Linked DNA regions of Paraburkholderia bryophila. The protein of the gene in region 1 interacts with the protein of each later gene in a pairwise test. Links are inferred from orthologs where the notes say so. Each region holds a gene or a part of one and is shown in the gene's direction. Other genes may lie near its edges.

Region 1 (3,267 bases):
TACACCGCCGGGCAGGGTGTGCATTGGCGTCTGCCGTATCCGTTCGAAGCGCATGAGCTCGTCAATATCGGCCAGATCCGTCAGGTCGAGATCGGCCGCAACAACGTGGTGCGTCTCGCGAACGTGAAAGACGCGTCGATGCTCACGCACGACGCGGATATCGTCGACGTGCGCTTCGCGGTGCAGTACCAGGTGCGCAAGCCGACGGACTATCTGTTCCGCAGCACCGATCCCGATCAAAGCGTGATGCAGGCCGCCCAGGCGGCAGTGCGTAGCATCGTCGGTGCGCGCAGCACCAGCGAGATTCTCGATCAGGATCGCGAAACGATTCGCCAGCAACTGATGGCGTCGATCCAGCAATCCCTGGATGAATATCAGTCGGGCCTCGCGGTGACCGGCGTGACGATTCAGGGCGTGCAGGTACCCGACCAGGTGCAGGCCGCGTTCGACGACGCCGCCAAGGTGCGTCAGGAAAACGATCGCGCCAAACGCGACGCGCAGGCCTATGCGGCGGATCTGCTGCCGCGCGCGCAAGCCGACGTGACGCGTCAGATCGACGAGGCGAAGACCTACAGCGACAAAACCGTCGCTCAGGCGCAAGGCGACGCCGAGCGCTTCAAGCAGGTCTACGCACAGTACTCGAAAGCGCCCGCTGTGATTCGCGAGCGCATGTACCTGGAAACCATGCAGCAGATCTATTCGAATACGACCAAGGTGTTTGTGGACAGCAAGAGCGGCAACAACGTGCTGTATCTGCCGCTCGACAAGCTGGTCGAGCAGACCCGCCAGCGTGTGGCCGATGCCGCAGTCGCTGCGTCGGGCGCTTCGGCGGCTGCCGCATCGCAAGGGGCGGGTGGTGCCGCTTCGCCGTCCGCGGCGCCGTCGGTTGCTCCGTCGGCCGCCGCGCCGGGCAGCGTGGCCTCCGCACCCGCCGCTGCCGTGGCTGCAACGCCCGCCAGTCAGGCTGCAGCCAGCAGCGACGCGCTGCGTTCACGCGACTCCTTCCGCAGCCGTATGCGCGAAGACGACGTTCAATAAGGAGCGCACAACATGAACAAGATCATTGCGCTCGTCGTGGCTGTCGTCATCGTGCTGTTCGCGGCGTCGTCGACGGTATTCGTTGTCGATCAGCGGCATTTGGCGGTGTTGTCGTCGCATGGCGACTCGGCGCCGACGCTGCTCGGCCCCGGCTTGCACGTCAAACTGCCGCCGCCGTTGCAAACCGTCACGCTGGTCGATAACCGCATTCAGTCGCTCGACGCGCCGGACGAAGACCGTTACGTCACGTCCGACAAAACCGATCTGCTGGCCAATCCGGTCGTCAAATATCGTGTCACCGATCCGCTGAAGCTGATCGCAGAAACCAAGGGCGATGTGCAAAGCCTGCCGGACCGTCTGGCGCTGCTGTCGCGCAGCGCGCTCGGCGACGCATTCGGCAAGGTCACGCTGTCCGACGCGCTGGCCAAACAGCAGGCCGTCGCCGACGAAGCACGTGGCGCGATGGACAAGGCCGCGGCTTCGCTGGGCGTGTCGGTCGTCGACGTGCAACTGACGCGCGTCGATTTCCCGGCAGCCATGGCCGACTCGGTCTACAAGCGGATGATCGCCGCCCGCGAGCAGATCGCGGCCGACGAGCGCGCCAAGGGCACCGCCGAAGCCGACCAGATCAAGGCGGAAGCGGTGGGCCAGCAGCAGGCGATTCTCGCGGACGGCTACCGTCAGGCGCAGACCATCAAGGGCGAGGGCGATGCGAAGGCCGCGGAAATCGCTGCCGAAGCGTATGGCGCCGACCCGCAGTTCTACCAGTTCTATCAAAGCATGCAGGCGTACAAGAACACCTTCAAACCGGGCGATGTGATCGTGGTCGACCCGAGCAGCGAGTTCTTCCGCTTCATGCGTAGCCCGACCGGCGGCACCGCCCCGGACGCTCCCGCGGTCCCGCGCAAACACTGATAACCGGAAGGCCGCGGCATCCGCATCGCGGCCTCTTGATTCGCATGGATATAGCCGGCTCGTTACTGCTTGCGATCGCGTTGATGCTGATTATCGAGGGGATGTTTCCCTTCGTTTTTCCGAGCGCCTGGCGCGACACGTTCCGTAAAATAGCGGAACGCCCGCCGCATCAGATTCGCGTCGGCGGGCTGATCGTGATGGCGCTTGGGCTGATCCTGCTGTTTATCGTGACCTGAAGCGGTCCGTCCGGCGAAGCGGGCGCAGAAGGCTTAGGCCGCTGTGCGCTCGCCGTGTCGTGACCGCGTCTTTGCCTCGCGGACGCTGGCCTGCCGACTCGATCAGTCGGTACGCTGGCCGAAAATGCCTGTCGCGGGCTGCACCCACGCCTGCGATAGCCGCCAGAATCGAGCCGCCGCCCGCCATTCACATTCACTTACCGGCGCACCCAGTCGCCGTGTTCAACGTCGTAGGACTGTATCGATGTCGACCTGGTTACTTCCCGAGAATATTGCCGACGTGCTGCCGTCGGAAGCCCGCAAGATCGAAGAACTGCGGCGCCATCTGCTGGACCGTTTTCGCTCGTACGGCTACGAGATGGTCATGCCGCCGCTGCTCGAATACATCGAGTCGCTGCTGACCGGCGGAGGGCACGATCTGAATCTGCGCACCTTCAAGCTGGTCGATCAGTTATCCGGGCGCACGCTCGGTCTGCGCGCCGACATCACGCCGCAGGTTGCGCGTATCGACGCGCACTTGCTGAACCGTCAGGGCGTGACGCGTCTTTGCTATGCGGGCAACGTCGCGCATACGCGGCCGCGCGGCCTGCATGCCACGCGCGAGCAGATCCAGATCGGCGCGGAAATTTACGGTCACGCCGGCCTCGAAGCTGACCTCGAAATCCAGCAACTGATGCTCGACGCGTTGCGTCTGGCCGGCCTCGCGAAAGTGCGGCTCGACTTGTGCCACGCGGGTGTGCTGGCCGCGCTGATCGAAGCGGAACCGGTCGCGGCGGAGTTGGGCCAGTCGCTCTACGACGCGCTTGCCGGCAAGGACGTGCCGCGCCTCGTCGAGCTGACCGCGAACCTCACGCCGGTCACGCGCGACGCGTTGCGCGCGCTGCCCGCGCTGTACGGCGACGCGTCGGTGCTCGCGGAAGCGCGCGCCCGTCTGCCGAACGCGCCGGCCATTTCGCGCGCGCTCGACGATCTCGCGTTCCTCGCGAGCCAGGTGGATGGCGCCGAAGTGATGATCGATCTGGCGGATCTGCGCGGCTATGCGTACCACAGCGGCGTGATGTTCTCCGCGTACGTGGAC
Region 2 (3,280 bases), 440 kb from region 1 along the record:
GCGACTTCCGGGAAGACTCGGTGGTGGCTCAGCTGGAAGAATTGGTCGGCGAGCGTCAGGTTGACCTTGTAATTTCGGATATGGCGCCCAACCTGTCGGGAGTGGCGGTAGCGGATGCCGCGCGAATCGAGCATTTGTGCGATCTTGCGATGGAATTTTCGCAAAATCATCTGAAGCCGGATGGTGCCCTTTTAGTCAAATGTTTTCACGGCAGCGGCTACAGCCAAATTGTCGAAAAGTTCAAGCAGCAGTTCAAGGTGGTGGCGGCCCGCAAGCCGAAAGCGTCGCGGGACAAATCGTCAGAAACGTTTATTTTGGGTAAGCATCTCAAGCGGCCCGCATAGGGACGCTGCAGGACGGATCCGCATCTGCCGATAATGGCTCATGGCGTCGGAAATCGGCGCTGTAAATGCCCGCTACGCTATTTCTGTGGTAGCGAAACCTTATGGCAGGGGTCTGCGGACTGGATTAGAATGCTTTCGTGGTGCCGCAAGGCAAATGTAGGCGCCCGTCTAAGTGAAGGAGTGGTGCTTTGAACAACAATATGTTTTCGAAGGCAGCAGTGTGGCTGGTTATCGCACTGGTGCTGTTTACGGTGTTCAAGCAGTTCGACAAGCCCCGTGTCCAGGAAGGCGTTTCCTATTCGCAGTTCATGGACGACGCGAAGGCCGGCAAAGTCAAGAACGTCATTGTCCAGGGGCGTAACCTCACGGTCACTCCAGCAGACGGCCAGAAATACCAGATCGTGTCGCCCGGTGACATCTGGATGGTCGGCGATCTGATGAAGTACGGCGTTCAGGTGAGCGGCAAGGCTGACGACGAACCGAACGCGCTGGTGTCGGCGCTGTACTACCTCGGACCGACGATCCTTATCATCGGCTTCTGGTTCTACATGATGAGACAGATGCAGGGCGGCGGGAAAGGCGGTGCGTTCTCGTTCGGTAAATCCCGTGCGCGTCTGATCGACGAAAACAACAACGCGATCAATTTCACCGACGTCGCCGGTTGCGACGAAGCGAAAGAAGAAGTGTCCGAGCTGGTCGACTTCCTGCGCGATCCGCAGAAGTTCCAGAAGCTGGGCGGGCGGATACCGCGCGGCGTGCTGCTGGTCGGGCCGCCGGGAACCGGTAAGACGCTGCTGGCGCGCGCTATCGCCGGTGAGGCGAAAGTGCCGTTCTTTAGCATCTCGGGTTCGGACTTCGTGGAAATGTTCGTCGGTGTCGGTGCGGCTCGTGTGCGCGACATGTTCGAGCAGGCCAAGAAACACGCACCGTGCATCGTGTTCATCGACGAAATCGACGCGGTCGGCCGTCATCGTGGCGCCGGCATGGGCGGCGGTAACGACGAACGCGAACAGACGTTGAACCAGATGCTGGTTGAGATGGACGGCTTCGAAGCGAACTCCGGTGTAATCGTGATCGCTGCAACGAACCGTTCGGACGTGCTCGATAAGGCGCTGCTGCGTCCGGGCCGTTTCGACCGTCAGGTGTATGTCGGTCTGCCGGACATTCGCGGTCGTGAGCACATCATGAAGGTTCACCTGCGCAAGGTGCCGATTTCGAATGACGTCGACGCAGCGGTGATCGCACGCGGCACGCCGGGCTTCTCGGGCGCCGACCTCGCGAACCTCGTGAACGAAGCGGCACTGTTCGCGGCTCGCCGCGGCAAGCGCATCGTCGAGATGAACGACTTCGAAGACGCGAAAGACAAGATCTTCATGGGTCCGGAGCGCAAGTCGGCCGTTATCCGCGAAGAATCGAAGCGCGCCACCGCGTACCACGAGTCGGGTCATGCGGTGATCGCCAAGCTGTTGCCGAAGGCCGATCCGGTGCATAAGGTCACGATCATTCCGCGCGGCCGTGCACTTGGCGTGACGTGGCAGTTGCCGGAGCACGACAACGAAACGTACTCGAAAGACTACTTGCTGGATCGTCTGGCGATCCTGTTCGGTGGTCGCGTAGCGGAAGAGCTGTTCCTGAACCTGATCAGCACCGGCGCATCGGACGACTTCAACAAGGCCACGCAAACCGCGCGCGCCATGGTGGCTCGCTTCGGTATGACGGACGCGCTCGGACCGATGGTCTACGTTGACGACGAAAACGACGCAACGCCGTTTGGGCGCGGTTTCACGCGGACCATTTCGGAAGCGACGCAGCAAAAGGTCGACGCGGAAATCCGTCGCGTGCTGGACGAGCAGTACAACCTCTCCAAGCGCCTGCTGGACGAAAACCGCGACAAGGTCGAAGCCATGACCGCCGCTTTGATGGAGTGGGAAACGATCGACGCCGATCAGATCAACGACATCATGGCAGGTCTTCCGCCGCGTTCGCCGAAGACCAGCAGCTCGACACCGTCGGCAAGCGACGCCTCGTCGGGCGGCAGCCCGGGCACCGAGGTCAAGCCGGGTAGCGCGACCGCGCCGGCTTGATGAGCCAAGAGTAGAAAGTGCGGGCCGGTGTGTTTTCACACCGGCCCGTTTTGCATTTATCTCGTTTTTTTAATGCATCGCTACGTGTCGAAAGTCGATTTTTCTCCCGCTCCGTTGCCCGAGCCGCTGCAATGCGGACGCTTCAAGCTGACCTTTGAACGCCCGTTGGTCATGGGCATTCTGAACATCACACCGGACTCGTTTTCCGACGGCGGTCAATACGCCATGCGCGGCGATGCGCTGCGCCAGGCCGAGCGTATGCTGCTCGACGGCGCGGATATCATCGATATTGGCGGCGAGTCCACCCGGCCTGGTGCGCCACCAGTGCCGCTCGATGAAGAGCTTGAACGGGTGATTCCGCTCGTCGAGCAACTTCGCGCGGCGAACGTGCCGTTGTCGATCGATACCTACAAGCCCGAAGTGATGCGCCATGCGTTGAGCGCAGGCGCCGATCTGATCAACGACATTTGGGGCTTCCGCATGTCCGGTGCCATCGACGCGGTACGCGGCAGTAACTGTGGTCTATGTGTAATGCATATGCTCGGCGAGCCGCAAACCATGCAGCTCGGCGAGCCTGTCTATGATGATGTCGTCGGCGAAGTCCGGCAGTTTCTCGAGGAACGTGTGGCCGCGTTAACGCAAGCAGGTGTTGCGCGCGCTCGTATCAGCGTGGATCCGGGCTTCGGCTTCGGCAAGGCGGTCATCGAACACAACTACACTTTGCTCGCGCACCTGCGGGACACGGCGCCGCGGGCCAATCCGCCGTATCCGATTCTCGCGGGTATGTCGCGTAAGTCGATGGTCGGCGCGGTAATTGGGCGTCCGGCGCCGGAGCGCGTCGCCGGCAGCGTC

Evidence for each region.
Region 2: the proteins of hflC (region 1) and ftsH interact in binary tests that used the Escherichia coli proteins (3 or more experiments, as listed by UniProt). The link is inferred for Paraburkholderia bryophila from one-to-one orthologs.

What each region holds. Positions count from the first base shown.
Region 1 is NZ_JACCAS010000001.1:4,594,347-4,597,613, forward strand. Bases 53-3,001 are described here. They hold hflC (protease modulator HflC), read left to right. Parts: upstream 53-1,050; coding sequence 1,051-1,953; downstream 1,954-3,001. Other genes in these bases: hflK (FtsH protease activity modulator HflK), read left to right, coding at 53-1,038; GGD40_RS20620 (DUF2065 domain-containing protein), read left to right, coding at 1,998-2,189; GGD40_RS20625 (ATP phosphoribosyltransferase regulatory subunit), read left to right, coding at 2,434-3,001. Outside these bases: more of hflK, read left to right, coding at 1-52; more of GGD40_RS20625, read left to right, coding at 3,002-3,267.
Region 2 is NZ_JACCAS010000001.1:4,154,629-4,157,908, forward strand. Bases 19-2,980 are described here. They hold ftsH (ATP-dependent zinc metalloprotease FtsH), read left to right. Parts: upstream 19-532; coding sequence 533-2,428; downstream 2,429-2,980. Other genes in these bases: GGD40_RS18660 (RlmE family RNA methyltransferase), read left to right, coding at 19-344; folP (dihydropteroate synthase), read left to right, coding at 2,600-2,980. Also shown: more of GGD40_RS18660, read left to right, coding at 1-18; more of folP, read left to right, coding at 2,981-3,280. UniProt on the Escherichia coli protein: Acts as a processive, ATP-dependent zinc metallopeptidase for both cytoplasmic and membrane proteins. Plays a role in the quality control of integral membrane proteins.